DNA from 3 places in the Burkholderia savannae genome. Region 3 is predicted to be linked to each of the others. Evidence: predicted binding sites of a transcription regulator. Region 3 holds the regulator's gene; each other region holds the start of a gene.
What was found. Region 3 encodes LexA, which represses DNA repair genes until DNA is damaged. Its sites were predicted from a motif close to ACTGTATNNNNATACAGT; they were not measured.

Region 1 (9,798 bases), 800 kb from region 3:
CGCGCGAGGTCCACACGTTCTTGCAGGTGACGGAGCAGGTGTGGCAACCGATGCATTTGTCGAGATTGAGCACCATCGCCACTTGTGCGCGGATCTTCATTGTTCTGCTCCTTCGTTAAGCGGCTCTTCGAGCCAGTCCACCCGGTTCATCTTGCGCACGATCACGTATTCGTCGCGGTTGCTGCCGACGGTGCCGTAGTAGTTGAAGCCGTACGCGAGCTGCGCGTAGCCGCCGATCATGTGCGTCGGCTTCGTCACGGTGCGCGTGACCGAGTTGTGAATGCCGCCGCGCTTGCCGCTCGTCTCCGCGCCGGGCACGTTCACGATCTTTTCCTGCGCGTGATACATGAGGCACATGCCGGCCGGCACGCGCTGCGACACGACCGCGCGCGCGGTCAGCGTGCCGTTCACGTTGAACACCTCGACCCAGTCGTTGTCGCGGATGCCGGCCTGCTGCGCCTCGGCCTCCGAGATCCACACGTGCGGGCCGCCGCGCGAGAGCGTCAGCATCCGCAGGTTGTCCGAGTAGGTCGAGTGGATGCCCCATTTCTGGTGCGGCGTGATCCAGTTCAGCACGAGCTCGGGCTGGCCGTTCGACATCCGCTTGTGCAGCGGCGCGACGGTCTTCGTGTCGATCGCCGGCCGGTACGCGCACGAGCCTTCGCCGAAGTCGAGCATCCAGCGGTGATCCTGATAGAACTGCTGGCGGCCCGTGAGCGTGCGCCACGGAATCAGCTCGTGAACGTTCGTGTAGCCGGCGTTGTAGCTCACTTCCTCCGATTCGAGGCCCGACCACGTCGGCGCGGAGATGATCTTGCGCGGCTGCGCCTGCACGTCGCGAAAGCGGATCTTGTCGTGCTCGCGGCCGATCGCGAGGTGCGTGTGATCGCGGCCCGTGATCTTCGAGAGCGCGTCCCATGCCTTCACCGCGACGTGGCCGTTCGTCTCCGGCGCGAACGTGAGGATCATCTCGGCCGCGTCGATCGCGGTGTCGAGGCGAGGGCGGCCGCGGCTCACGCCGGGTTCGGCGACCGTGTCCGACAGCGCGCCGATCTCCTTCACCTCATGCTCGGTGTTCCACGTGATGCCCTTGCCGCCGTTGCCGAGCTTGTCGAGGAGCGGCCCGATCGACGTGAACTTCTTGTGGATGTCGCCGTAGTTGCGCTCGACGACGGTCATCGACGGCGCGGTCTTGCCGGGGATCAGGTCGCATTCGCCGCGGCGCCAGTCCTTCGGCTCGAACGGCTGGCCGAGCTCGCCGGGCGTGTCGTGCATGAGCGGCGTGCAAACGAGGTCGCGCCGCGTGCCGAGGTACGGCCCCGCGATCTCGCTGAACTTCTTCGCGATCGCCTTGTAGATCTCCCAGTCGGTCTTGCTTTCCCACAGCGGCTGCACGGCTTCGGACAGCGGATGGATGAACGGGTGCATGTCCGACGTGTTGAGGTCGTCCTTCTCGTACCAGGTCGCGGTCGGCAGCACGATGTCGCCGTACAGGCACGTGGTGCTCATCCGGAAGTCGAGCACCGTGAGCAGGTCGAGCTTGCCAACGGCGGCGTCGCGCACGTGCACCTCGGACGGCTTGAGCGCATCCGCCTCGTCGCTGAAGAGCGCGTTCTGCGTGCCGAGCAGGTATTTGAGGAAATACTCGTGGCCCTTGCCCGAGCTGCCCAGAATGTTCGAGCGCCACACGAACATGTTGCGCGGGAAGTTCGCGGGGTTGTCGGGATCGTCGCACGCGAACGCGAGCTTGCCGCTCTTGAGCATCTCGATTGCGTACGCGACGGGCTCCTTGCCCGCGCGCTCGGCTTCGTCGACGACGTCGAGCGGATTCTTGCCGAGCTGCGGCGCGGACGGCAGCCAGCCCATCCGCTCGGACTTCGCGTTCAGGTCGAGCAGCGTCATGCCTTCGTACTTCGAACGATCGGCGGTCGGCCCGAGGATCTCGTCCACCGCGAGCTTTTCGTGGCGCCACTGGCTCGTGTGGTTGTAGAAGAACGACGTGCCGTTCATCTGGCGCGGCGGGCGCGACCAGTCGAGCGCGAACGCGAGCGGCGCCCAGCCGAACTGCGGACGCAGCTTCTCCTGGCCGACATAGTGCGCCCAGCCGCCGCCGCTCTGGCCGATGCAGCCGCACATCATCAGCAGGTTGATGATGCCGCGGTAGATCATGTCGTTGTGATACCAGTGGTTGAGCGCCGCGCCGACGATCACCATGCTCTTGCCGCGCGTGCGGTCCGCGTTGTCGGCGAACTCGCGCGCGACCTGGATCACGAGGTGGCGCGCGACGCCCGTGTGCTTTTCCTGCCACGCGGGCGTGTAGGGCACGTCGTCGTCGAAGCTCGCCGCGACGTTCGGGCCGCCGAGGCCCTGGTCGACGCCGTAGTTCGCCATCTGCAGGTCGTACACGGTCGCGACGAGCGCGCTCGTGCCGTCGGCGAGCGCGACGCGCTTCGCGGCCACGCGGCGCGCGAGCAGCGATTCGTGCTCGCCGCCGAAGTACGGGAAGCCGACGTCGACGATTTCGTCGTGCGCATCGACGAGCGAAAGCTTCGGATCGATCGCGCGGCCGCTGCCGCCGTCCTTCATTTCGAGATTCCAGTGGCCGACCTTCTCGCCGCCGTTGTGCGCGGCCTCGCCCCAGCGAAAGCCGATCGAGCCGTTCGGCGCGACGATGTCGCCCGTCGAGGCGTCGATCGCGAGCGTCTTCCATTCCGGATGGTTCGCTTCGTTCAGCGAATCGGCGAGGTGCGACGCGCGCAGGAAGTGGTCGGGCACGAGCACGCCGTCGCGCTCGCGCAGCAGCACGAGCATCGGCATGTCGGTGTATTGCTTCACGTAGTCGCGGAAGTACGCGGATTTGTTCGCCGCGTGGAATTCCTTCAGCACGACGTGGCCCATCGCCATCGCGAGCGCGGCGTCGGTGCCTTGCTTCGGCGCGAGCCAGATGTCGCCGAACTTGACCATCTCGCCGTAGTCGGACGAGATCGCGACCGTCTTCGTCCCCTTGTAGCGGACCTCGGTGTAGAAGTGCGCGTCGGGCGTGCGCGTCTGCGGCACGTTCGAGCCCCAGACGAGCAGGTAGCTCGAGTTGTACCAGTCGGCCGATTCGGGCACGTCGGTCTGCTCGCCCCACACCTGCGGGCTCGCGGGCGGCAGGTCGCAGTACCAGTCGTAGAACGACAGGCATGCGCCGCCGATCAGGCTCAGGTAGCGCGCGCCCGCCGCGTACGACACCATCGACATCGCCGGAATCGGCGAGAAGCCGACCACGCGGTCCGGGCCGTAGCGCTTGATCGTGTACGCGTTCGCGGCGGCGATGAGCTCGGTCGCGGTGTTCCAGTCGGCGCGCACGAAGCCGCCCAGTCCGCGCACGCTCTTGTAGCGGCGCGCCTTCTCCGGATTCTGGCTGATCGATTCCCACGCGGCGATCGGGTCCATCGTCTTGCGCGCCTCGCGCCACATTTCCATCAGGCGGCCGCGGATCATCGGGTACTTGACGCGCTGCGCGGAGTAGACGTACCAGCTGTAGGACGCGCCGCGCGGGCAGCCGCGCGGCTCGTGGTTCGGCAGATCGGCTCGGGTGCGCGGATAGTCGGTCTGCTGGGTTTCCCACGTGATGAGGCCGTTCTTCACGTAGACCTTCCACGAGCAGGAGCCGGTGCAGTTCACGCCGTGCGTCGAGCGGACGATCTTGTCGTGCTGCCAGCGGCTGCGGTAGCCGTTTTCCCAGCGCCGGTCCTCGTCGACGACGGCGCCGTGGCCGTCGGAGAACGTGGATTTCACGCGCGACATGAACTTCAGCCGATCCAGAAAGTGACTCATCGTGTGTTTCTCCAAGGGCATCCGCGGTCGCCCTCGGGTGCTGCGAATGCTTGTGTCAGGGGACACTCCGAGATTACGGCGCGTGCGCTCGCGCGCCCATTCGCCGATGGAGCGGGACAGGGGAGGGAGAAGAACTAGTTCGAAAGAACTAGAGGGCGCGGCGCGCCCTGGCGGAATGCATGTCCGGTGCGGCGGCGTGTCGCAGCGCGCCGCGTCCGGAAAGGGGCTGCGTCAGCGCGCGTTCAGCACGGCATCGACGCGTTGCGGCGCGCATAGAACCACCAGGTGATCGCGACGCACGACACGTAGAACGCGATGAAGCACGCGAGCGCCGGCACGGCCGAGCCCGTGATGTCGAGCGACGTGCCGAAGCTCTTCGGAATGAAGAAGCCGCCGTACGCGCCGATCGCGCCCGAAAAGCCGAGCACCGCGGCCGATTCCTTGCCGGCGTCGAGCACCGCCTGCTTCTGCGCGGCTTCGTCCTGGCCCTGCGCCGCACGCTGCCGCTCGGTGAGGAAGATCACGGGAATCATCCGGAACGTCGAGCCGTTGCCGACGCCCGTCAGCGCGAACAGCACGATGAACATCGCGAGGAAGCCCGCGAAATTGCCCGCGTCGCTGCCCGACGGCAGGAACGCGATCACGCCCGCGACCGCCGCGATCATCGCGGCGAAGGTCCAGAAGGTCACGCGCGCGCCGCCGATCCGGTCGGACACCCAGCCGCCGACGGGCCGCATCAGCGCGCCCGCGAGCGGGCCGATGAACGCGTACGCGGTCGGATTCACGCTCGGGAAGAGCGCCTTCGTGAGGAGCGCGAAGCCCGCGGAGAAACCGATGAACGAGCCGAAGGTGCCGACGTACAGCCAGCACATGAGCCAGTTGTGCAGCCGGCGGAAGATCACTGCCTGCTCGGCGAACGACGCCTTCGCGTCGGCGATGTCGTTCATCCCGAACCACGCGGCGAGCGTCGCGACGACGATGAACGGCACCCACACGAAGCCCGCGTTCTGCAGCCACAGGCTCGTCGTCGTGCCGTGCGCGGAGACGGTCTGCGGATCGCCCGCGAGTGCGCCGAAGAGGCCGGCCGAGATCACGAGCGGCGTGACGAACTGCACGACGGACACCCCCAAATTGCCGATCCCCGCATTGAGCCCCGTGGCGAGCCCTTTCTTCGCCTTCGGGAAGAAGAAGCTGATGTTCGCCATCGACGAGCTGAAGTTCGCGCCGCCGAAGCCGCAGAGGAGCGCGAGGATGAGGAGCGTCGGATAGCCCGTGCCCGGATCGCGCAGCGCGAACCCCATCCCGAGCGCGGGGATCAGGAGCGTCGCGGTCGAGATCGCGGTGAAGCGGCGGCCGCCGAAGATCGGCACGAGGAACGAATAGAAGATGCGCAGCGTCGCGCCCGAGAGCGCGGGCAGCGCGGTGAGCCAGAACAGTTGGTTCTTGCTGAAGTGAAAGCCGGCGCGATCGAGATTGACGACGACGACGCTCCAGAGCGACCAGACGACGAACGCGAGCATCAGCGCGGGAATCGAGATCGCGAGATTGCGCCACGCGACGGGGCGCCCCTTGGCTTGCCAGAAGGCCGGGTTTTCGGGGTCCCAGCGCACGAGTAGAGAAGTGGACATGATCGAATCCGTTGAGTGAACGAAGATGACGAAGGAACTGCTCACGCGGAGCGGGCGGCGAGCACGCGCTGGTCGTGCGCCGCGCGCTCGGCGCGGAAGCTGAAGTACATCCAGACGAGGCTCACGCTGACGGCGCCGTAGAGCAGCATGAAGCAGGTCGAGCGCACGCCCGTCAGATCGACGAGTGCGCCGAACAGGATCGGCAGCGCGAAGCCGGCGAGGCCGCCCGCGAGACCGACGATGCCCGACACCGCGCCGATGTCGTCCGAGAACTCGTCGGCGATGAACTTGAAGACCGACGCCTTGCCGACCGCCATCGCGATGCCGACCGCGAACAGCAGCACGGTGAACATGACGGGCGTGAGCGACAGATGGAAGCCGAGCGGGCCGTGCGCGGCGCGGATCGTGAAGTCGGTCGGCGGATAGCTGAGCAGGAAGAACATCACCCAGCACACCCACATCACCCACCAGGTGGTGCGATACGCGCCGTAGCGGTCGGACAGCCAGCCGCCGATCGCGCGCAGCACGCCGCCCGGCAGCGAGAAGCACGCGGCGAGGAACGCGGCCGACTGGATGCCGAAGCCGTATTCGCCGACGTAGTACTGCGTGAGCCACAGCGACAGCCCCACATAGCCGCCGAACACGACCGAGTAGTACTGCGAGTAGCGCCACACGCGCGGGTCCTTCAGCACGCGCAGCTGCGCGCGCAGCGACGTCGCGTTTGTCGAGCGGTGCGCGGGATCGGTCGCGGAGAACACCCAGAAGATGAGCGCCATCGCGAGCATCGCGATCGAATAGACGCGCGGCACGATGGTCCACGTGCCGGCCGCGGCGATGAGCGCGGGCGCGACGAACTTGTTGACGGCCGCGCCCGAGTTGCCGGCGCCGAACACGCCCATCGCGAGGCCCTGGCGCGCCTTCGGGAACCAGCGCGCGACGTACGGCGTGCCGACCGAGAACGAGCCGCCCGCGAGCCCGACGAAGAGGCCGAGCACGAGGAACTGCCAGAGCTCGGTCGCGTACGCGATCAGCCAGATCGGCGCGACGGTGACGAGCATCAGGATGAAGAACACGATGCGCCCGCCGTAGCGATCGGTCCAGATGCCGAGCGGCACGCGGATCAGCGAGCCGGTGAGCACGGGCATCGCGGCGATGAGGCCGAATTCGGTGTCGTTCAGGCCGAGCGTTTTCTTGAGCGGAATGCCGAGGATCGCGAACATCATCCAGACGGCGAAGCACAGCGTGAACGCAATCGTGCTCGACGCGAGCACGGGCATCGCGCGCTTGTCGAGCGATGCGGGAGGAGCGGAGATTGAAGCCATGACGATTCTCTCGGGACGAGGAGGAGCGTCTCAAGAGTAGGGACGGGCGGCGCGCTTGCCTATTCGCCGGGAGAACGGGCGCGTGCGTGCCGATGGGTCGACCGGACTAGTTCGATCGGCGGGTGCGCGGCGGCGTGTGTGACGATTGTTTGAAATAAAGTTTGACGTACCTGCTTAAAACCCATATACTTTTATTTCTCTGACGCGGGGTGGAGCAGTCTGGCAGCTCGTCGGGCTCATAACCCGAAGGTCGTAGGTTCAAATCCTACCCCCGCAACCAAATTCGGCGATGTCCCACGCGCAAGTGACCGATGCGCGAATCGCCAAGACAAAAACCCGGCTCTCGAGCCGGGTTTTTGTTTTTCCGCGTCCGGTTTTCTCCCGTTTTCGGCTTCATTCGACTTCGATCGGGCGGCGTGCTCGTCTCGTCCGGTCTTGACGGTTGCGCGAGCGACGCGTGCGCGCGATGCTTGGCATGCCTGTTTCTTCTCGCTCGATGCATATGCATCGAGCGACCGTCGTCGCGATCGCGGCGCGGCGCTTGCCGTGTGTTCGAACCGCTGCAGCCGGCGTTCCTGTTTCTTTTCGGGCGCTTGGCGTCACGCCCCGCCGCACAGTTGAAACACGCACTGTGTTTTTGTACAGTATCGGCACCTTGGACAAGCCGACGCCTTCCTCCGACACGTCTTCGCCGCCTTCGGGCGACGCGGCCCCGTTCGCGCGCAAGATCATTCATTGCGACTGCGACTGCTTCTACGCGTCGGTCGAGATGCGCGACGATCCGTCGCTGCGCGGCCGCCCGCTCGCGGTCGGCGGCCGCCCCGATCAGCGCGGCGTGATCGCGACCTGCAACTACGAGGCCCGCCGCTTCGGCGTGCATTCGGCGATGTCGTCGGCGCTTGCGATGCGCAAGTGTCCGGATCTCCTGATTCTGCCGTCCGCGATGGACAAGTACCGCGCGGCGTCGCGGCTCATCATGGCGATCTATCGCGACTACACGCCCGACGTCGAGCCGCTGTCGCTCGACGAGGCGTATCTCGACGTGAGCCGCGCGACGCGCTGTCACGGCAGCGGCACGCTGATCGCGCGCGAGATCCGCGAGCGCGTGCGCGACACGGTGGGCGTCACGGTGTCGGCGGGCGTCGCGCCGAACAAGTTCATCGCGAAAATCGCGTCCGACTGGAACAAGCCCGACGGGCTTTTCGTCGTGCGGCCGCACGAAGTGGACGCGTTCGTCGCCGCGCTGCCCGTGCGCAAGCTGCACGGCGTCGGCAAGGTGACGGCGGCGCGGCTCGACAAGCTCGGCATCCGCACCTGCGACGAGCTGCGCGGCTGGTCGCTGTTCGATCTGCATCACGAGTTCGGCGCGTTCGGCCGGCGGCTCCACGAGCTCGCGCGCGGCATCGACGAGCGGCCGGTGCGCGCGGACCAGGAGCGCAAGTCGGTGAGCGTCGAGACGACCTACGTCCAGGATCTCGCCACGCTCGACCAATGCGCGGCCGAGATCCGGCGGTTGACGGTGCTGCTCGATGCGCGGATCGAGCGGGCGGGCGCCGCGCGCTCGATCAGAAAGCTGTACGTGAAGATCCGCTTCGCGGATTTCCAGCGCACGACGGTCGAATGCGTCGCCGATGCGACCGATGCCGAGACCGCCGTCGCGCTGCTCGCGAAAGGGCTCGCGCGCCGCAAGCAGGCGGTGCGGCTGTTGGGCGTCGGCGTGCGGATCGACGAGGATACCGCCGAGCGGCACGGGCAGATCGCGCTGTTCGACGACGAGGACGAAAGTCTCGACGACGACGCGTCGCCCGAAGCGTGATCGAGCGGCCGGCACTTGCCGTGTCGACGGGCGATAAAAAAAACGGCAACCCATGCCAACAGGTTGCCGTCTTTTGCGGATCGCGGATCGCGGATCGCGGAGCAGCGGAGCAGCGGAGCAGCGGTGGGGCGTCGCGTGCTCGGCCGATCGTCGGGCTCGAGCGCGCCGCGCCGGCGCGTGCGTTGCGTTACGCGCGCGCCGGCGCGGCGTCCGCCATGCCGCTGTGGCGCAGCAGCGCGTCGATGTTCGGCTCGCGGCCGCGGAACGCCTTGAACGAATCCATCGCCGCGCGGCTGCCGCCGACTTCGAGGATCTCGCGCCGGTAGCGCGCGCCCGTCGTCGCGTCGAGCACGCTGCCCGCCGAGCCGGCCGCTTCCTCGAACGCCGCATACGCGTCGGCGGACAGCACTTCGGCCCACTTGTAGCTGTAGTAGCCGGCCGCATAGCCGCCCGCGAAGATGTGGCTGAACGTGTTCGGCCAGCGCGAGAACGGCGCTTGCGGGATCACGTGGAAGCGCTCGTTGATCTCGCGCGCGAAATCGTTGACGCTCGCGTTGTCCGCCGTGGGATCGAAGTCGACGTGCAGCAGCATGTCGAACATCGAGAACACGATCTGGCGCAGCGTGCCGAGGCCGCTCTGGAAGTTCTTCGCGGCGAGCATCTTGTCGAACAGCGCGCGCGGCAGCGGCTCGCCGGTGTCGACGTGCGACGACATCGACGACAGCACGTCCCACTCCCAGCAGAAGTTCTCCATGAACTGCGACGGCAGCTCGACCGCATCCCATTCGACGCCGTTGATGCCCGATACGCCGATCTCGTCGACGCGCGTGAGCATGTGATGCAGCCCGTGGCCGAACTCGTGGAACAGCGTGATCACTTCGTCGTGCGTGAAGCACGCGGGCTTGCCGCCGATCGGCGCCGAAAAGTTGCACGTCAGATAGGCGACGGGCGTCTGCACGCTGCCGTCGCCGCGCTTCGCGCGCGAGCGCGCGTCGTCCATCCACGCGCCGCCGCGCTTGCCTTCGCGCGCGTAGAGGTCGAGATAGAACTGCGCGACGAGCGAGCCGTCGCGATTCTCGACGCGGAAAAAGCGCACGTCCTCATGCCAGACGGGCGCTTCGTCGCGCGCGATCTTCACGCCGAACAGCGTCTCGGCGACGGTGAAGAGGCCCTTCAGCACCGCGGGCTCGGGGAAATACTGCTTCACCTC
Region 2 (9,798 bases), 1.1 Mb from region 3:
AGCCCTTTTTGTCGATTCCCTTAAAAAAGGCCGAAGGCATCGATGCAGGGGCTCCCGCCCAGCCCGATCCGTCGACGAGGCGATCGGCTGGTTGCCCAACTGTCGATCGCCATTCGCCGTCTGCCGGACGCCCCGCTTCCCGCACCTCCCGCGGCGCGCCCCCATCAATCCCGCGCGTAAATATTCGAATCCTTGGTTTCCTTCACGAACAGCAGCCCGATCACGAACGTGACGAGCGCGACGCCGATCGGATACCAGAGCCCGGAATAGATGTCGCCCTTCGCCGCGACGATCGCGAACGCGGTCGCGGGCAGGAAGCCGCCGAACCAGCCGTTGCCGATGTGATACGGCAGCGACATCGACGTATAGCGGATGCGCGTCGGGAACATCTCGACCAGCATCGCCGCGATCGGACCGTACACCATCGTCACGTAGATCACGAGAATCGCGAGAATCACCGTCGTCATCGGCCAGTTGAGCTGCGCCGGATCGGCCTTCGCCGGGTAGCCGGCTGCCTTCAGCGTCGACGCGAGCGTCTTGTCGAAGGTCTTCGCCTTGTCCTTCGCGTCGGCGGCCTTGCCGTCGTACGTGTCGATCGCCGTGTCGCCGATCCGTACCTGCGCGAGCGTGCCCGCCGGCGCGGCGACGTTCTCGTAGTTGAGGCCCGCCTTCGCGAGCGCGCTTTTCGCGATGTCGCACGACGTCGTGAACTTCGCGGTGCCCACCGGGTTGAACTGGAACGAGCACTCGCCGGGGTTCGCGATCACCGTGATCGGCGCTTTCTGCGTGGCCGCCTCGAGCGCCGGATTCGCGAAGTGCGTGAGCGCCTTGAAGAGCGGGAAGTAGGTGAGCGCCGCGATCAGGCAGCCGGCGAGGATGATCGGCTTGCGGCCGATCCTGTCCGACAGCGAGCCGAAGAACACGAAGAACGGCGTGCCGATCAGGAGGGCGAGCGCGATCAGGATGTTCGCGCTCGCGCCGTCGACCTTCAGCGTCTGCGTGAGGAAGAAGAGCGCGTAGAACTGGCCCGTGTACCAGACGACCGCCTGGCCGGCCGTCAGCCCGACGAGCGCGAGGATCACGATCTTCAGGTTGTTCCATTGGCCGAACGCTTCGGTCAGCGGCGCCTTCGACGTCTTGCCCTCGGCCTTGATCCGCAGGAACACGGGCGATTCGTTCAGTTGCAGCCGAATCCACACGGACACGGCGAGAAGCAGGATCGACGCGACGAACGGCACACGCCAGCCCCAGTTGCCGAACGCTTCCTCGCCGATCGCGGTGCGCACGCCGAGGATCACGAGAAGCGACAGGAACAGGCCGAGCGTCGCCGTCGTCTGTATCCACGACGTGTAGAAGCCGCGGCGATGCGAGGGCGCGTGCTCGGCGACGTAGGTCGCCGCGCCGCCGTATTCGCCGCCGAGCGCGAGGCCCTGCATCAGCCGCATCGCGATGAAGATCACGGGCGCGGCGATGCCGATCGATGCGTAGCCCGGCAGGAAGCCGACGACGAACGTGGAGATCCCCATGATCACGATCGTGATGAGGAACGTGTGCTTGCGGCCGACGAGGTCGCCGAGGCGTCCGAACACGATCGCGCCGAACGGCCGGACGGCGAAGCCCGCCGCGAAGCCGAGCAGCGTGAAGATGAACGCCGCGGTCGGATTGACGCCTGAAAAGAAGCTCTTGCTGATGTAGGCGGCGAGCGAGCCGGCCAGATAGAAGTCGTACCACTCGAACACGGTGCCGAGCGACGACGCGAAGATCACGCGCTTTTCGTCGCCCGTCATCGGCGTGTGCGCAATTTGTCCGCCAACCGTTGCCATGAATGTCTCCAATTTTGATATAGGGGCGCGCGCCCTCGCGAGAGGGCGGCTCCGAGTCGATTATTGGAGGGCAAACTTACGGCGCACTGACTCGGCGCGTCAAAATCTCGCACCTTCGATTTGTGGTTTATGTCGATCTTCGTCGCTTAAGTGTATTTATTTTTGCCTCAAAAGTCTCGTACGTGCTTTTTTGGCCGTGCGGGCGGCCGGGCCGCTTAGGGTTATTCCGGGGCCGCCGGCCGTAAGCTGAGGCTCACGCGCACGAGCGTGCCGGCGAGGCGCGGCGACGTTTGATACACGTTGTCGTCGATCGTCAGCGTGCCGCCGTGCTGCGCGACGATCTCGCGAACGATCGCGAGGCCGAGCCCGCTGCCGTCGCCTTCGCGGCCGAGGATTCGGTAGAAGCGCTCGACGACGCGCTCGCGCTCGTTCGCCGGAATGCCGGGGCCCGTGTCCTCGACTTCGACATGCACGACGCGGGCCGCGCGATCGGCCCGCACGCGCACGGTGATGCGGCCGCCCGCCGGCGTGTAGCGGATCGCGTTGTCGATCAGGTTGCCGAGCATCTCGCGCAGCATCACCGGGTGACCGTCGATGCGAAGCGGCCCGGCGGCGGCGTCCGGGCCTTCGTAGCCGAGGTCCATTTGCTTCGCGAGCGCGGCCTGCACCCAGTCGCGCACGGCCTGCCGCGCGAGCGTCGCGATTTCGACGGGCTCGAACGTGAGCCCCGTCGCGCGGTTTTCCGCGCGCGCGAGCGCGAGCAACTGGGTGACGAGCCGCGCCGCCTGCTCGGAGCTCGTCGCGATCTGCTCGAGCGAGCGCGCGACGTCGTCCGGCACTTCGTGGCGCAGCGCGAATTCGGCCTGCGTGCGCAAGCCGGCGAGCGGGGTTTTCATCTGATGCGCGGCGTCGGCGATGAAGCGCTTTTGCAGCGTGATGTTCTGCTCGAGGCGCGCGAGCAGATCGTTGAACGACGTGACGAGCGGCTCGATCTCGGGCGGCGCGCGCTTCGCCTCGACGGGCGACAGGTCGTCCGGGCGCCGGTTGCGGATGTGCGCCTGCAGCGCGGTGAGCGGCGCGAGCCCGCGCGACAGCCCGAACCAGACGAGCAGGATCGCGAGCGGCAGGATCACGAACTGCGGCAGGATCACGCCCTTGATGATGTCGTTCGCGAGCGCGTTGCGCTTGTCGAGCGTCTCGCCGACCTGCACGAGCACGGGCTGCGAGCCCGTCGCGCCCGGCAGCGCGACGGTCGTGTACGCGACGCGCACGTCGTTGCCGCGCAGCATGTCGTCGCGGAACACGACGACGCCGGGCGACGGCCGGTCGTCGTCGCGCGGCAGCGGCAGGTCGGCCTCGCCCGCGACGAGCTCGCCGCGCGTGCCGAGCACCTGGAAGTACAGGCTGTCGACGTTGTCGGCGCGCAGGAAGTCGAGCGTCGCCTGCGGCAGTTTCAGTTCGGCGACGCCGTTGACCGGCGTGATCTGCCGCGCGAGCACGTACGCGTCGGTTTCGAGCGCGCGGTCGAACGGGCCGTTCGCGATCGTTTTCGCGACGAGATAAGTGACGGCGATGCTCATCGGCCAGAGCAGGAGGAGCGGCGCGAGCATCCAGTCGAGAATCTCGCCGAACAGCGAGCGCGGGCGGGGGCCTTCGGCGGCATCGGTTTCGTCTGGCGGCGCGAACGGGTTCTCGTAGCGCGCGTCGCGCGCGGCGTCCGCATCGGATGCCGCATCGGCCGGGCCGCGCGCGGCGTGAGGGGAACGGACCGGCGTGGCCATCGGCCGCTCGCTCGCGGGTGGGCTCAGCGCAGCGACGGGCTCGCGGCGGAGGCGGCCGGCTGCGGCGCGGCTGCGGCCGGCGCGTCGTTCGCCGCGGGCGCGGCTTTCTCGAGGCAGTAGCCGAGGCCGCGCACGGTGGTGATGCGCACGCCGCTCGGCTCGATCTTCTTGCGCAGCCGGTGGACGTAGACTTCGATCGCGTTGTTGCTGACTTCCTCGCCCCATTCGCACAAGTGATCGACGAGCTGCTCTTTCGACACGAGCCGGCCGATCCGCTGCAGCAGCACCTCGAGCAGCCCGAGCTCGCGCGCGGACAGCTCGAGCACGCGGTCGTTCGCATAGGCGATCCGGCCGACCTGGTCGAACGACAGCGAGCCGTGCCGCACGACGGTCGGCCCGCCGCCCGCGCCGCGCCGCGTCAGCGCGCGCACGCGCGCTTCGAGCTCGTTGAGGGCGAACGGTTTCGCCATGTAGTCGTCGGCGCCGAGATCGAGCCCCTTCACGCGCTCGTCGACGCTGTCGGCGGCCGTCAGGATCAGCACGGGAAGGTTCGAATTGCGCGCGCGCAGGCGCCGCAGCACGTCGAGGCCGGACATTTTGGGCAGGCCGAGATCGAGGATCAGCAGGTCGAACGCCTGCATCGACAGGGCCGTGTCGGCCTCGACGCCGTTCCTCACGTGATCGACGGCATAGCCCGATTGGCGGAGTGACCGGGTGAGACCGTCCGCGAGTATGCTGTCGTCTTCGGCGATGAGAATTCGCATGATGCGCAACCGATTGCTGCTCCGCGGCGATGGCGCTGCGCGCGGCTGTCTCCGAAATATGGGCGATGCCTGCCCGCAACGCGGGCTTGCATAAACCACTGTTTTTTTATACAGTGTCTGCATCGCGCACCTAACGGCTTGCTGGCCGTGTCGAAGCCGGTGCGTTTGTATCAGACGCTGCTCATCATAGCAAAGGACGATTCATGGAAGAAAGCAAGAAAGGCTCCGGGCTGACTGCCGAAAAGAGCAAGGCGCTTGCCGCCGCGCTCGCGCAGATCGAGAAGCAGTTCGGCAAAGGGTCGATCATGCGGCTCGGCGACGGCGAGGCGGTCGAGGATATCCAGGTGGTGTCCACGGGGTCGCTCGGCCTCGACATCGCGCTCGGCGTCGGCGGCCTGCCGCGCGGTCGTGTGGTCGAAATCTACGGGCCGGAATCGTCCGGCAAGACGACGCTCACGCTGCAGGTGATCGCCGAGCTGCAGAAGCTGGGCGGCACCGCGGCGTTCATCGATGCGGAACACGCGCTCGACGTTCAGTACGCATCGAAGCTCGGCGTGAACGTGCCGGAGCTGCTGATCTCGCAGCCGGACACCGGCGAGCAGGCGCTGGAAATCACCGACGCGCTGGTGCGCTCGGGCTCGATCGACATGATCGTCATCGACTCAGTCGCGGCGCTCGTGCCGAAGGCCGAAATCGAAGGCGAGATGGGCGATTCGCTGCCGGGCCTGCAGGCTCGCCTGATGTCGCAGGCGCTGCGCAAGCTGACGGGCACGATCAAGCGGACGAACTGCCTCGTGATCTTCATCAACCAGATCCGGATGAAGATCGGCGTGATGTTCGGCAACCCGGAAACCACGACGGGCGGCAACGCGCTGAAGTTCTATTCGTCGGTGCGCCTCGACATCCGCCGGATCGGCTCGATCAAGAAGAACGACGAGGTGATCGGCAACGAAACGCGCGTGAAGGTCGTCAAGAACAAGGTGTCGCCGCCGTTCCGCGAAGCGATCTTCGACATCCTGTACGGCGAAGGCATTTCGCGTCAGGGCGAGATCATCGATCTCGGCGTGCAGGCGAAGATCGTCGACAAGGCGGGCGCGTGGTACAGCTATAACGGCGAGAAGATCGGCCAGGGTAAGGATAACGCGCGCGAATTCCTGCGCGAGAATCCGGAAATCGCGCGTGAGATCGAGAATCGCATTCGCGAATCGCTCGGCGTCGCCGCGATGCCGCAGGGTGCCAATTCCGAAGCCGAGATCATGGACGAAGAGGAGTAATGCGCAAGAACCGGGAGGGCGCGGATTCGCGGCAGGCAGGGCACGGTGCGCGGACGGTGTCCGCCGACGAGCCCCGCGTCGAACGCGAAGCGCGCACGACGGTTTCGAGCGAAGGGCGGCCGGTCGGCCGCCCGGCAGCGAGGGCATCCGATGATGCCCTCGTTTCGTTTGGGCGAACGGTTGCGCTGGAATCGGACGATTCCTTCGATCCGTACGAATCGTTCGATGCTCACGACGCTGCGCGGCGGCGTTCGTCGGCAAGCGTCGTCGGTGCGAACGACGATGTGTCCGGCGGCGGTCGGGCAGGCGGCTTGCGTACCGAAGGCCGCTCGCGGGCGTCGTCAGCGTTTTCGTCCGTGAAGGAGCGGGGGGAGACGGCGGGCGACGTCTATACGCGAACGAGTCAGGCCGGGCCCCGGTCGCGTCGGCGCGCGCCGCCTTTTCATTCCGATTCGTCCGCGCCCGCGTCCGGGGGCGCCGAGCGCTCGCCGGCATCGCAGCGTCCCGCGCGCACGCTTAAAGGGCGAGCGATTGCCTATCTGTCGCGCCGCGAATACAGCCGCGCGGAGCTTGCACGCAAGCTCGCGCTGCACGCCGAAGAAAGTGACGATATCGAGTCGTTGCTCGATGCGCTCGAGCGGGAAAACTGGCTGTCCGACTCGCGGTTCGCCGAAAGCCTCGTGCATCGGCGCGCGTCGCGCGTCGGTTCGGCGCGCATCGTCGGCGAGTTGAAGCGTCATGCGGTCGGCGACGCGCTCGTCGAGGCCGTCGGCACTCGATTGCGCGAGAGTGAATTCGAGCGCGCTCAGTCGGTTTGGCGCAAGAAGTTCGGCACTGTGCCGCAAACACCTGCCGAGCGCGCGAAGCAGGCGCGCTTTCTTGCGATGCGCGGTTTTTCGAGCGCGACGATCGCCAAGTTACTGAAAGGCGACGTCGACGAATTCGGCGGCGATTGAACGCAACGAGCCGGTTGCGCCGGTGCGCTTTCGCTGATTCGCTTTCTCCAGCTTGCGTCGGACGGCAGGGCACGATGCAAGAATTTGCACGAATGCCTTGCAACGGCCCCGTGAGCCGCTACGCTGACTAATCGACCATCGACCATCGACCATCGACCATCGACCATCGACCATCGACCATCGACCATCGACCATCGACCATCGACCATCGACCATCGACCATCGACCATCGACCATCGACCATCGACCATCGACCATCGACCATCGACCATCGACCGCCGACCGCCGACCGCCGACCGCCGACCGCCGACCGCCGACCGCCGACCACCGACCGCATCGCGCCCCGAAACCCTCGAAACCTCGCACGGGGCCAGACCGGGCACGGGCGGGCGATATGCTAAAATCGCCGAGTTTCCCTCTTCGGCTTCACCTTCCCGCATGCCGCTATCCGAGCCCGTATCCCGTCAGTTGCGCCATCGCCGCGCAATTCGAGCGGAAGCCTACGAGCGTGCCGACGGCTTGTGGGACATCGAAGCCTGCCTGACCGATCACAAGCCGCGCGACGTCGCGCCCGCGTCTGGCGCCAGGCCGAACGGCCTGCCGATTCACGAGCTCTGGCTGCGCGTCACGATCGATCGCGAACTCAATATCGTCGACGTCGACGCGTCGTCCGACTGGGTACCCTATCCCGGTCAATGCGAATCCGCCCAATCCGCCTACCGCGTCCTCATCGGGCTCAACCTCTTCCGCCATTTCCGTCGCGACGTCTCCCGGCTGCTGTCGGGCGTCGCCGGCTGCTCGCACCTGACCGAGCTGTGCGCGGTGTTGCCGACGGCCGCGATCCAGGCGTTCGCGGGCGACGTATGGGACGTGCGCGAGCAATTGGGCGGCCAGACGGACGGGCGAGGCCAGCCGGCCGCGGAGCCGCCGTTCCAGCTCGGCCGTTGTCACGCGCTGCGGTTCGACGGAGAAGCGGTTCGGCAGTTCTATCCGCGTTGGTACGGCACGAGCCGCCCCGCGCGCGAGGGCTTGGACGGTGCGAAGGAATGAGGGCGAACGCTTGAATCGTCAGAAGAAGCGATCGTCAATCGACTTTTTTTAGCCAACTCACAGACTGAAGGAATCACGCATGAAGATTCACGAGTACCAGGGTAAGGAAATCCTGCGGAAATTCGGAGTCGCGGTACCGCGCGGCAAGCCGGCGTTCTCGGTGGACGAGGCCGTCAAGGTGGCGGAAGAGCTGGGCGGCCCGGTCTGGGTCGTCAAGGCCCAGATTCATGCGGGCGGCCGCGGCAAGGGCGGCGGCGTGAAGGTCGCGAAGTCGCTCGAGCAAGTGCGCGAGTACGCGAACCAGATCCTCGGCATGCAGCTGAAGACGCACCAGACCGGTCCGGAAGGCCAGAAGGTCAACCGTCTGCTGATCGAAGAAGGCGCGGACATCAAGAAGGAACTGTATGTCGGCATCGTGATTGACCGCGTGTCGCAGAAGGTCGTCGTGATGGCGTCGAGCGAAGGCGGCATGGACATCGAGGAAGTCGCGGAAAAGACGCCGGAAGCGATCCACAAGGTCGCCGTCGAGCCGTCGCTGGGCCTGCAGGACGCCGAAGCCGACGATCTCGCGAAGAAGATCGGCGTGCCGGACGCGTCGCTTGCGCAAGCGCGCGAAATCCTGAAGGGCCTGTACAAGTCGTTCTGGGAAACGGACGCGTCGCTCGCCGAAATCAACCCGCTCGTGCTGACGGGCGACGGCAAGGTGATCGCGCTCGACGCGAAGTTCAACTTCGATTCGAACGCGCTGTTCCGTCATCCGGAAATCGTCGCGTACCGCGATCTGGACGAGGAAGATCCGGCTGAAATCGAGGCGTCGAAGTTCGATCTCGCGTACATCTCGCTCGACGGCAACATCGGCTGCCTCGTGAACGGCGCGGGCCTCGCGATGGCGACGATGGACACGATCAAGCTGTTCGGCGGCGAGCCGGCTAACTTCCTCGACGTGGGCGGCGGCGCGACGACCGAGAAGGTCACCGAAGCGTTCAAGCTGATGCTGAAGAACCCGGGCCTGAAGGCGATCCTCGTGAACATTTTCGGCGGCATCATGCGCTGCGACGTGATCGCGGAAGGCGTGATCGCGGGCTCGAAGGCCGTGAACCTGAACGTGCCGCTCGTCGTGCGCATGAAGGGCACGAACGAAGACCTCGGCAAGAAGATGCTCGCGGAATCCGGCCTGCCGATCATCTCGGCGGACAGCATGGAAGAAGCGGCGCAGAAGGTCGTCGCCGCGGCTGCGGGCAAGTAACGAGCCGCCCGCACCTGGCGCTGCGCGCCAGGCCCCCAAGCGGGGCGGGAGGATTCGGGGCAGCCCGGCGTTTTCCCGAGCGCAACATTGAACACGCATGGCGGCGCGGTTTTCTCGCGACGCCGATCGAACAGAGGTCATTACATGTCGATTCTGATCAACAAAGACACGAAGGTCATCACGCAGGGCATCACCGGCAAGACCGGCCAGTTCCACACGCGCGCCTGCCGTGAATACGCAAACGGCCGCGAAGCGTTCGTCGCGGGCGTGAACCCGAAGAAGGCCGGCGAGGATTTCGAAGGCATTCCGATCTACGCGAGCGTCAAGGAAGCGAAGGAAGAAACCGGCGCGACCGTGTCGGTCATTTACGTTCCGCCGGCGGGCGCCGCGGCTGCGATCTGGGAAGCGGTCGAAGCCGATCTCGATCTCGCGATCTGCATCACGGAAGGCATCCCCGTGCGCGACATGATCGAAGTGAAGGACCGCATGCGCCGCGAAGGCCGCAAGACGCTGCTGCTCGGGCCGAACTGCCCGGGCACGATCACGCCGGACGAACTGAAGATCGGCATCATGCCGGGTCACATCCACCGCAAGGGCCGCATCGGCGTCGTGTCGCGTTCGGGCACGCTGACGTATGAAGCCGTGGCGCAGCTCACCGCGCTCGGCCTCGGCCAGTCGTCGGCGGTCGGTATCGGCGGCGATCCGATCAACGGCCTGAAGCACATCGACGTGATGAAGATGTTCAACGACGATCCGGATACGGACGCGGTCGTGATGATCGGCGAAATCGGCGGTCCGGACGAAGCGAACGCCGCGCAGTGGATCAAGGACAACATGAAGAAGCCGGTCGTCGGCTTCATCGCGGGCGTCACGGCGCCTCCGGGCAAGCGCATGGGCCACGCCG
Region 3 (9,798 bases):
CGCGAGATGCACCTTCGGATAGACCTCGGTGAACTGGCGGATCACCTTCGGCAGCGCGTAGCGCGCCTGCGTGTGCGTCGTCGCGACGACGAGGTGGCCGCTGTCCTGGTCCGCGAACTGGCGCGCGACTCGGCGCAGGTTCTCCGCGTCGAGCAGCATCCGCTCGATCAGCTGATGAACGGCCTTGCCGGGCTCCGTGAGGCCCGTCAGGCGCTTGCCGCGACGAATGAAGATGTCGACGCCAAGCTCGTCCTCCAGATCCTTGATCTGTTTCGACACGCCCGACTGCGACGTGTAGAGCACATTCGCGACTTCCGTCAGGTTCATGTTCTGACGCACCGCTTCGCGCACGAAGCGCAATTGTTGAAAGTTCATGGGTAGCCTCTCAGGCGTTGTCTTTGTTGGTCTGTGAAATCCGCATGCGCGAGTCGCCCGCCGCGCGCCGTCAGCGCGCCGGGAACACGCGCACCGCGCGCGGCACGGCGGTAAGCGCGTCACCGACGTCGAGCGACAGCGCGCGCCACGCGTTGCGATCGAGCTCGGCCTCGAGCACGCCGCCCGCGCGCGCGGCGAGCTCGATGCGCACCGAGCCGCCGAGCGGCACGACGCGCCGCACGTCGGCCGCGATGCCGTTCGCGCGCGCATCGGGCGCGACGAGCTCGAGGTCGTGCGGCCGCACGTACGCGCGCGCGGGGCCCGCGAAATCGGCGTCGACGGCGATCGCATCCGCCGCGCCGTGCGCGACGAAGCCCTTGCCGCTCACGGTGCCGTCGAGCCGGTTCGCCGCGCCGAGGAACTCGTAGACGAACGCGCTTTGCGGATGATCGTAGACGTCCTGCGGGCTGCCGACCTGCTCGACGCGGCCGTGATCGAGCACGACGATCCGGTCGGCCACTTCGAGCGCCTCTTCCTGATCATGCGTGACGAAGATCGTCGAGATGTGCAAATCGTCGTGCAGCCGGCGCAGCCAGCCGCGCAGCTCCTTGCGCACTTTCGCGTCGAGCGCGCCGAACGGCTCGTCGAGCAGCAGCACCTTCGGCTCGACGGCGAGCGCGCGCGCGAGCGCGATCCGCTGCCGCTGGCCGCCCGAGAGCTCGGACGGATAGCGCTGCGCGAGCCAGTCGAGCTGCACGAGCGACAACAATTCATGCACCTTGGCGCGGATCGCGGCTTCGCCCGGCCGCTCGCGCCGCGGCTTCACGCGCAGCCCGAACGCGACGTTCTCGAACACCGTCATGTGCCTGAAGAGCGCGTAATGCTGGAACACGAAGCCGACCTGCCGCTCGCGCGCGCCGACCGACGCGACGTCGAGCCCCTGCAGCACGACCTGCCCCGCATCCGCGTGCTCGAGGCCCGCGATCACGCGCAACAGCGTCGTCTTGCCGCAGCCGGACGGCCCGAGGAGCGCGACAAGCTCGCCCGCCGGAAAATCGAGCGTGACGTCGTCGAGCGCGGTGAAATCGCCGAAGCGCTTGTGCAGATTACGAACGGTGATGCCCATCTGGTTTGCCTCTTTACGAAATCGACGAAGTGACGGCGGCGCTCGGGTGCGCGGCGGGCGCGCCGTCGCGCCCCTGCGCGAGGTCGGCGGACAGCCGCCGCTCGGCGAACAGCTTGAGCGCGAGCGTGACGAGCGCGAGCAGCGCGAGCACCGACGCCACCGCGAACGCGGCTGCGAAGTTGTACTCGTTGTAGAGAATCTCGACGTGCAGCGGCATCGTGTCGGTCTGGCCGCGGATGTGGCCGGAGACGACCGACACCGCGCCGAACTCGCCCATCGCGCGCGCGTTGCAGAGGATCACGCCGTACAGCAGGCCCCACTTCACGTTCGGCAGCGTCACGCGCCGGAAGATCTGCCAGCCGGACGCGCCGAGCACGCGCGCCGCTTCCTCCTCGTCGCTGCCCTGCGCCTGCATGAGCGGAATCAGCTCGCGCGCGACGAACGGGAACGTGACGAAGATCGTCGCGAGCACGATGCCCGGCACGGCAAAGATGATCTGCACATCGTGCGCCTGCAGCCACGGCCCGAGCCAGCCCTGCGCGCCGAACAGCAGCACGTAGACGAGGCCCGAGATCACGGGCGACACCGAGAACGGCAGGTCGATGAGCGTCGTGAGGAGCGCGCGGCCCTTGAACTCGAACTTCGCGATCGCCCACGACGCACACACGCCGAACACGAGATTGAGCGGCACCGCGATCGCGGCCACGGTCAGCGTGAGCTTGATCGCCGACCACGCATCCGGGTCGGCGAGCGATTCGACGTAGAAATCGAAGCCCTTGCGCAGCGCCTCGACGAACACCGCCGCGAGCGGCACGACGAGAAAGAGCGCGAGGAACGCGAGCGCCGCGCCCGTGAGCAGCCAACGCACCGCGCGCGGCTCGCTGACGGGATCGAGGCGGCGTGCGCGCACGCCCGCGTCGGCGGCGCGGCGCGGCCCGCGGCTCGCATCGGCGGGCGCCGCGACTGCGCGGGACTGAGCGGCGTCTTGGCTCATTGCGCGCCTCCGAGTGCCGTCACCGCCTGCGCGGCGGGCGCCGGGCCGCTTGCGCCGCGGCTCGTGCGGCGCTGCAGGTACCACTGCAGCGTGTTGATGAAAAGCAGCATCACGAACGACACGACGAGCATCACGACCGCGAGCGCCGTCGCGCCCGCGTAGTCGTACTGCTCGAGCTTCGTGATGATCAGCAGCGACGTGATTTCCGACTTCATCGGCACGTTGCCGGCGATGAAGATCACCGAGCCGTATTCGCCGAGCGCGCGCGCGAACGCGAGCGCGAAGCCCGTCAGCAGCGCGGGCGTGACGGCGGGCAGCACGACGCGGCGGAACGTGAGCCAGCGCGACGCGCCGAGGCACGCGGCCGCCTCTTCCTGCTCGCGCTCGAAATCCTCGAGCACCGGCTGCACGGTGCGCACGACGAACGGCAGGCCGATGAACGTCAGCGCGACGAGCACGCCGAACGGCGTGAACGCGATCTTGATGCCGAGCGGCGCGAGATAGCTGCCGATCCAGCCGTTCTGCGCGTAGACGGCCGCGAGCGAGATGCCCGCGACCGACGTCGGCAGCGCGAACGGCAGGTCGACGATCGCGTCGACGAGCCGCTTGAACGGGAACGAGTAGCGCACGAGCACCCACGCGACGAGAAAGCCGAACGCCGCGTTGACGAGCGCGCCGCCGAGCGCGGCCGAGAACGTGAGCCGATAGGACGCGACGACGCGCGGCGACGTCGTCGCGGCGACGAACTGATCCCACGTGAGCGTGGCCGTCTTCAGAAAGGTGGCGGCGAGCGGGATCAGCACCACGAGGCTCAGGTAGGCCAGCGTGATGCCGAGCGTCACGCCGAATCCGGGCAGCGCGCTCGGCTTGCGGAAGGTGAACGTCGTCATGCGGAATGCTCTTCCAGGGTGATGCACATGGGTTCAACGGCTCGACGGACGCGCGTTGCACGCGCGTCCGTCGGCCCGGTATCGTTGTGTTGCGGCGGGCGCGCGCCCGTCACGGCGCGCGCCCGCCTTCGCTCATTGCGGCTTGTAGATCGAATCGAACACGCCGCCGTCGGCGAAATGCGTCTTTTGCGCATTGGTCCAGCCGCCGAACGTATCGTCGACCGTGTACAGCTTCAGCTTGGGGAACTGCTTCGTGAGCGCCGCCGGCACGTCCTTCGAGCGCGGCCGGTAGTAATTGCGCGCGGCGATCTCCTGCCCTTCCTTGCTGTACAGGAAGTTCAGGTAAGCCTCGGCGAGCTTGCGCGTGCCCTTCTTGTCGACGACCTTGTCGACCACCGCGACGGGCGGCTCCGCCAGAATGCTCGCCGACGGCACGACGATCTCGAACTTGTCGGCGCCGAACTCCTTGATCGACAGGAACGCCTCGTTCTCCCATGCGATCAGCACGTCGCCGATGCCGCGCTGCACGAAGCTCGTCGTCGCGCCGCGCGCGCCCGAATCGAGCACGCCCGCGTTCTTGTAGAGCTTCGTGATGAAGTCCTTCGCCGTCTGCGCGTTGCCGCCCGGCTTGTGCTGCGCGTACGCCCACGCGGCGAGATAGTTCCAGCGCGCGCCGCCCGACGTCTTCGGGTTCGGCGTGACGATCGACACGCCCGGCTTCACGAGATCGTCCCAGTCCTTGATGCCCTTCGGATTGCCCTTCCTCACGAGGAACACGATCGTCGACGTGTACGGCGACGCGTTGTCCGGCAGGCGCTTCTGCCAGTCCTTGTCGACGATGCCCTTGTTCGCGAGCGCGTCGATGTCGTACGCAAGCGCGAGCGTCACGACGTCCGCCTGCAGCCCGTCGAGCACCGAGCGCGCCTGCGCGCCCGAGCCGCCGTGCGACTGCTTGAAGTTCACCGTCTCGCCCGTCTTCGCCTTCCACGCCTTGCCGAACGCCTGATTGACGTCCTGGTAGAGCTCGCGCGTCGGATCGTAGGAGACGTTCAGGAACGTCGTGTCCGCGAGCGCCGGCGTGAGCGCGCCAAGCGCCGCCGCCGCGCCGAGCGCGAGTGATGCGATGAGACGGCGCGCGCCGCCCGCCAGCCCCGTATTGCGCTTGACCATCCGTTGTTCTCCAAATGTGTGGGTCATGGATTGCGATGTCGGGCCAGTCTAACGAACAGGTTTCATCATTAAAAATAATCGTTCCTCATTTTTTAATACTCAAAAGTGGTAACGACCGCCCGATCGACGGCTATCGCGACCGAAGCGCCGCTGCGACGCAGCCGGATCGCGGCGGAACCGCCGCGATAGCGCCGAACTTCAAGTAACGCTTGAATTTCCTCGGGCACTGTATAAAAATACAGCTCACTGTCTATCCATACAGTCATGCCATGATCAAACTCACCGCCCGTCAGCAGCAAGTGTTCGACTTGATCCGTCGCGCGATCGAGCGCTCGGGGTTTCCGCCCACGCGCGCGGAAATCGCCGCCGAGCTGGGCTTCAGCTCGCCGAACGCGGCCGAGGAGCACTTGCGGGCGCTCGCGCGCAAGGGCGTGATCGAACTGGCGGCGGGCGCGTCGCGCGGCATCCGCCTGCTCGGCCTCGAAGACGCGCCGCACCAGCTGACGCTGCCGCACGCGGCGCTGATGCAACTGTCGCTTCCGCTCGTGGGCCGCGTCGCGGCGGGTAGCCCGATCCTCGCGCAGGAGCACATTTCGCAACGTTACGCGTGCGATCCCGCGCTCTTCTCGAGCAAGCCGGACTACCTGCTGAAGGTGCGCGGCCTGTCGATGCGCGACGCCGGCATCCTCGACGGCGATCTGCTCGCCGTGCAGAAGCGAACCGAGGCGAAGGACGGGCAGATCATCGTCGCGCGACTCGGCGACGACGTCACGGTCAAGCGCCTGAAGCGCCGGCCGGGCGGCGTCGAGCTGATCGCCGAGAATCCCGATTACGAGAACATCTTCGTGAAGGCCGGCAGCGCGGAATTCGCGCTGGAAGGCGTCGCCGTCGGGCTGATCCGCCCGGGCGAGTTCTAAGCGCCTTTCGGCCAGCCGCGGCCCCGCCCGTCTATCCGCCATTCGACTGGATCAGGAGAACCCTATGGAACGCCTCGCCCGCCTGCTGCCCTTCCGCCAATTCGGCCGCCTGCGTCATCTGCGCGGGCGCACGCCATGTGCGCCGCTCGCCGCCGCCGCGCAGCCGCCCGGCGATGCCGACACGCAGCTGCCGTTGTCCGCTTTGCCGGCATTCGCGCGCGTGTCGCTGAACGGTTCGCTCCATCACGCGGAGCCCGCGCGACGCGCGCCGGTGCGCGTCTATCACGGGCCGTCGCGATTCATCATGGTGGGGACGGTCGACGCGATCTGCCGAATGATCGACCGGTGCATTGCCGAGGAACGTTCGTTGACTCAGCAAGGTCTCTGATCTTCCGGGTCCGTCCGTTTCGCCGTGGAGGCCGCTTGAATCCTGCCGTGCGCCCGCAAAAGCGTTTTCTGAAGCCGGTGTCGATCGTCATCGCGGTCGTCGTCGCCGTGTATGCGTATGCGTCGCCGTATCTCGCGCTCAGGCAAATCAAGCAGGCGATCGACTCGCGCGACGCACAGGCGATCAGCGCGCACGTCGATTTCCCCGCGCTGCGGATCAGCCTGAAGCAGCAGCTCACCGACGAATTGATGCGGCGCATCGACGCGCAAAAGCGCGACAATCCGCTCGCGATCATTGGCGCGTTGATCGGCTCGGCGCTCGTCGGCCCGCTCGTCGACGCCTATGCAACGCCCGACGGCGTCGCCGCGCTGTTGAGCGGCTTGCCACCGCGCGCGCAGCCGGGACAGCGGCCGCCCGAATTGAATCAACCGGGTGATCAAACGGCAAGCCTGCCCGCGTCGTCGGCACCCGGCGCGGTTGCCCCGGCAAGCAGCGCCGGCAACTCCGCCACCGCTTCGAGCGGCCCGACGCCCGCGGCAAGCAGCGCCGCAGCGCAAGCTGGGCCGTCGTCTGCGGCAAGCGTGCCCGCCGCCGCAGGTGCGCATCCTGACGCATCGCCGCAGACGAGCGCGCACTACCGGAGCTTCGACGAATTCGTCGTCACGTATCGTCGCGACGACGGTAGCACGCGCTATGCGGCGATATTTCGCCGCAGCGGAGTCTTCGGGTGGAAATTGTCAGCGGTCGATTTGCACGACGATTGAATGTGAATCCGCGCGTCGACCGCCCGCTTCACCAAGCAAGTAGGCCAAGACACATGCCGCGTACATCGCGTATACGCGTAAACCATGTACAGTTCGCCGACCATCCGGTGGGAGCGCCTTGCAGCGGGGAGCCGGAAGTCCGCTCACCTGAATGCCGCGTGCGCTCCCAGACGCACTGGAACCGGTTCTGTCCTTCTACACGCTCAACCGATGCCGGACACCGGCAACGGCCGAAGCAGCGAACACCAGCCTCGGCCGCGCGCGGCCGATTGGCATGTCACCGCCCCGACGCCGGAATGCGTCAGTGCCCGGTCGTCGCCGCGGCCGCTTCCCTCGCGCTTTCCGCCTTCTGCTCGGCGGGCGACGAACACGCGACCAAAATGCTGCACGACACGCGATCGAGCAGTTGCGTGCTGCCGGAGCCCATCCACCACCGCGACAAGCCGCTGCGGCAGCGATGGCCGACCACGACGAGATCGACGTTCAGCTTCGTCGCGAGATTCGCGATTTCGTCGATCGGGTAGCCGAATGCGAAATGCCCCTGTGCCTGCACGCCGCGCTCGGTCAGCCAGTCGACGCCTTCTTGCAGGATCTCCCGTGCGGTTTCTTCGAAGCGGCTGCACGCGACGTCGGTCAGCAGACCGGCGCTTTGCGCAATGCTCGAACGCATGTCGACGACCGACAGCAAGTGCGTCTCGGCCTTCAGCTCGAGCGCCAGATCGGCACCGCATCGCAGTGCCTTGCGGCCCTCGAGCGTACCGTCGTAGCACAACAATATTTTTTTATAACTAGCCATTTTGGTCTCCCTAGTGCGCGACCAGCGCGTGAATTCATCATGCTGCACCGCAATTCCAGATGCAAGCGCTGGAAAACGCTGATTCGCGTTGCACCGCGAACGCGCGATGATGCAATGCAGGAGCCAGCGCCGCCTGCGCCGGGATGAGGCAAGCGCGCTGAAGCAATGCGATCGATGCACTAGAATGGCCCGTTCGTGTCGCACGACTCCAAAATAGATATTCACTTGCCCATGTCCGTCGCACCAATCGATTTTCAGGAAGTCGAGAAACGCTACGACGACAAGCTCGTCGTCAACGGCTTGTCGTTTCATGTGCAGCCCGGCGAATGCTTCGGCCTGCTCGGCCCGAACGGGGCCGGCAAGACCACCACGCTCAAGATGCTGCTCGGCATCACGCATCCGGACGCAGGCTCGATCCGCCTGTGCGGCGAGCCCGTGCCGTCCCGCGCGCGGCATGCACGGCGTCGCGTCGGCGTGGTGCCGCAATTCGACAACCTCGATCCCGATTTCACCGTTCGCGAGAATCTGCTCGTATTCGCCCGCTATTTCGGTCTCACCGCGCACGAGTCCCGCGCGCTCGTGCCGTCGCTGCTCGAATTCGCGAAGCTCGAAAACAAGGCGAACGCGAAGGTGGGCGAGCTGTCGGGCGGAATGAAGCGCCGGCTCACGCTCGCGCGCGCGCTCGTCAACAACCCGGACGTGCTCGTGCTCGACGAGCCGACGACGGGCCTCGATCCGCAAGCCCGACATCTGATGTGGGAGCGGCTGCGCTCGCTCCTCGCGCGCGGCAAGACGATTCTGCTCACCACGCACTTCATGGAAGAGGCCGAGCGTCTGTGCCACCGCCTGTGCGTGATCGAGGAAGGCCGCAAGATCGCGGAAGGCGCGCCGCGCACGCTGATCGAAACGGAAATCGGCTGCGACGTGATCGAGATCTACGGCGCCGATCCCGCACGGCTTCGCGACGAGCTCGCGCCGTTCGCCGAGCGCGCCGAGATCAGCGGAGAAACGCTCTTTTGCTACGTCAACGATCCGGAGCCGATCCACGCGCGCCTGAAGGGCCGCACGGGCCTGCGCTATCTGCACCGCCCCGCGAATCTCGAAGACGTATTCCTGCGGCTGACCGGCCGCGAGATGCAGGATTGAGACAAATGGACACTCGCCACTACTCGCCGTCGCCGGCCGTCGCCCCCCGCGAGCGCGCATCCGCATTCGCGCTCGCGCTGCCCGCGAACGCCACCAACTGGATCGCCGTCTGGCGGCGCAACTATCTCGTCTGGCAGAAGCTCGCGATCGCGTCGATGTTCGGCAACCTCGCCGATCCGATGATCTATCTGTTCGGTCTCGGCTTCGGGCTCGGGCTGATGGTCGGGCACGTCGAGGGCGTGTCGTACATCGCGTTTCTCGCGGCCGGAACGGTCGGCTCGAGCGTGATGATTTCGGCGAGCTTCGAGTCGATGTACTCGGGCTTTTCGCGGATGCACGTGCAGCGCACCTGGGAGGCGATCATGCACACGCCGCTGTCGCTCGGCGACATCGTGCTCGGCGAGATCGTTTGGGCGGCGAGCAAGGCGATGCTGTCGGGCGCGGCGATCATGCTCGTCGCGGGCATTCTCGGCTATGCGAAGTTTCCGTCGATGCTGGCCGCGCTACCGGTGATCGCGCTCGCCGGCCTCGCGTTCGCGAGCCTCGCGATGATCGTCACCGCGCTCGCGCCGTCGTACGACTTCTTCATGTTCTACCAGACGCTCGTGCTGACGCCGATGCTGCTGTTGTCCGGCGTGTTCTTCCCGCTCGCGCAGTTGCCCGAATTCGCGCGGCACGTCGCGCATGCGCTGCCGCTCGCGAACGCGGTCGACCTGATCCGTCCGGCGATGCTCGGCCGCCCGGCGACCGACGTCGCGCTCCATGTCGCGATACTCGTCGCGTACGCGGTGGGCGGATTCTTCGTCTGCGCGCGCCTGTTCAGGCGGCGAATGATGCGCTGACGGGGCCGTGCCGCCCGGTCGGCTCGCAGCGGCGGCGCGCATGCCCGACCGAGCGCCGGGCATGCGGCCTTTCGGAGCGTGCGGCGCTCACGCGCCGCGTCGCCCGGTTGCCGGCCGCGCGGGCTCGAGCGCGACGCTCACTCTTCGTCGTCGCCCCAAGGCATCTCGACGTCGGTCAGGAACGCGACGGTCGCGAGCGGCCCGCCTTCCTGGCGGCCGAGCTTGCCGTCCGCGCGGTGCCATTCGACGCGAAACATGGTGGTCGGGTCGTCGGCGAGCAGATACACGGTGCGCAGTTCTTCCGGATCGGCGTCCTCGACCGGGCCGTCGAACGAAACGAGCATCTTTTGCGGCCACACGCCGTTGAGCGGATCGTAGACGCGCTCGCCC

Region 1: dinB (DNA polymerase IV) is a predicted target of LexA. The motif match lies at 7,401-7,418, and genes of this name have one in related genera.
Region 2: recA (recombinase RecA) is a predicted target of LexA. The motif match lies at 4,466-4,483, and genes of this name have one in related genera.

The regions. Positions count from the first base shown of each region.
Region 1 covers NZ_CP013417.1:1,275,936-1,285,733, forward strand. The annotation lists gene narH (nitrate reductase subunit beta) at 1-100, opposite strand, end outside; gene WS78_RS06380 (nitrate reductase subunit alpha) at 97-3,822, opposite strand; gene WS78_RS06385 (NarK family nitrate/nitrite MFS transporter) at 4,065-5,450, opposite strand; gene WS78_RS06390 (MFS transporter) at 5,492-6,772, opposite strand; tRNA gene WS78_RS06395 (tRNA-Met) at 6,976-7,052, shown strand; gene dinB (DNA polymerase IV) at 7,428-8,588, shown strand; gene WS78_RS06405 (M3 family metallopeptidase) at 8,776-9,798, opposite strand, start outside.
Region 2 covers NZ_CP013417.1:3,187,432-3,197,229, reverse strand. The annotation lists gene WS78_RS15770 (MFS transporter) at 165-1,823, opposite strand; gene WS78_RS15765 (sensor histidine kinase N-terminal domain-containing protein) at 2,045-3,604, opposite strand; gene WS78_RS15760 (response regulator transcription factor) at 3,628-4,368, opposite strand; gene recA (recombinase RecA) at 4,572-5,642, shown strand; gene recX (recombination regulator RecX) at 5,642-6,598, shown strand; gene WS78_RS35930 (YXWGXW repeat-containing protein) at 6,726-6,863, opposite strand; gene WS78_RS15740 (DUF2889 domain-containing protein) at 7,037-7,648, shown strand; gene sucC (ADP-forming succinate--CoA ligase subunit beta) at 7,728-8,894, shown strand; gene sucD (succinate--CoA ligase subunit alpha) at 9,039-9,798, shown strand, end outside.
Region 3 covers NZ_CP013417.1:2,071,968-2,081,765, forward strand. The annotation lists gene WS78_RS10105 (CysB family HTH-type transcriptional regulator) at 1-375, opposite strand, end outside; gene WS78_RS10110 (sulfate/molybdate ABC transporter ATP-binding protein) at 446-1,501, opposite strand; gene cysW (sulfate ABC transporter permease subunit CysW) at 1,515-2,495, opposite strand; gene cysT (sulfate ABC transporter permease subunit CysT) at 2,492-3,385, opposite strand; gene WS78_RS10125 (sulfate ABC transporter substrate-binding protein) at 3,518-4,555, opposite strand; gene WS78_RS10130 (sodium:proton symporter) at 4,648-4,821, opposite strand; gene lexA (transcriptional repressor LexA) at 4,825-5,472, shown strand; gene WS78_RS10140 (hypothetical protein) at 5,537-5,860, shown strand; gene WS78_RS10145 (DUF2939 domain-containing protein) at 5,896-6,624, shown strand; gene WS78_RS10150 (universal stress protein) at 6,926-7,420, opposite strand; gene nodI (nodulation factor ABC transporter ATP-binding protein NodI) at 7,652-8,566, shown strand; gene WS78_RS10165 (ABC transporter permease) at 8,572-9,408, shown strand; gene WS78_RS10170 (hypothetical protein) at 9,546-9,798, opposite strand, start outside.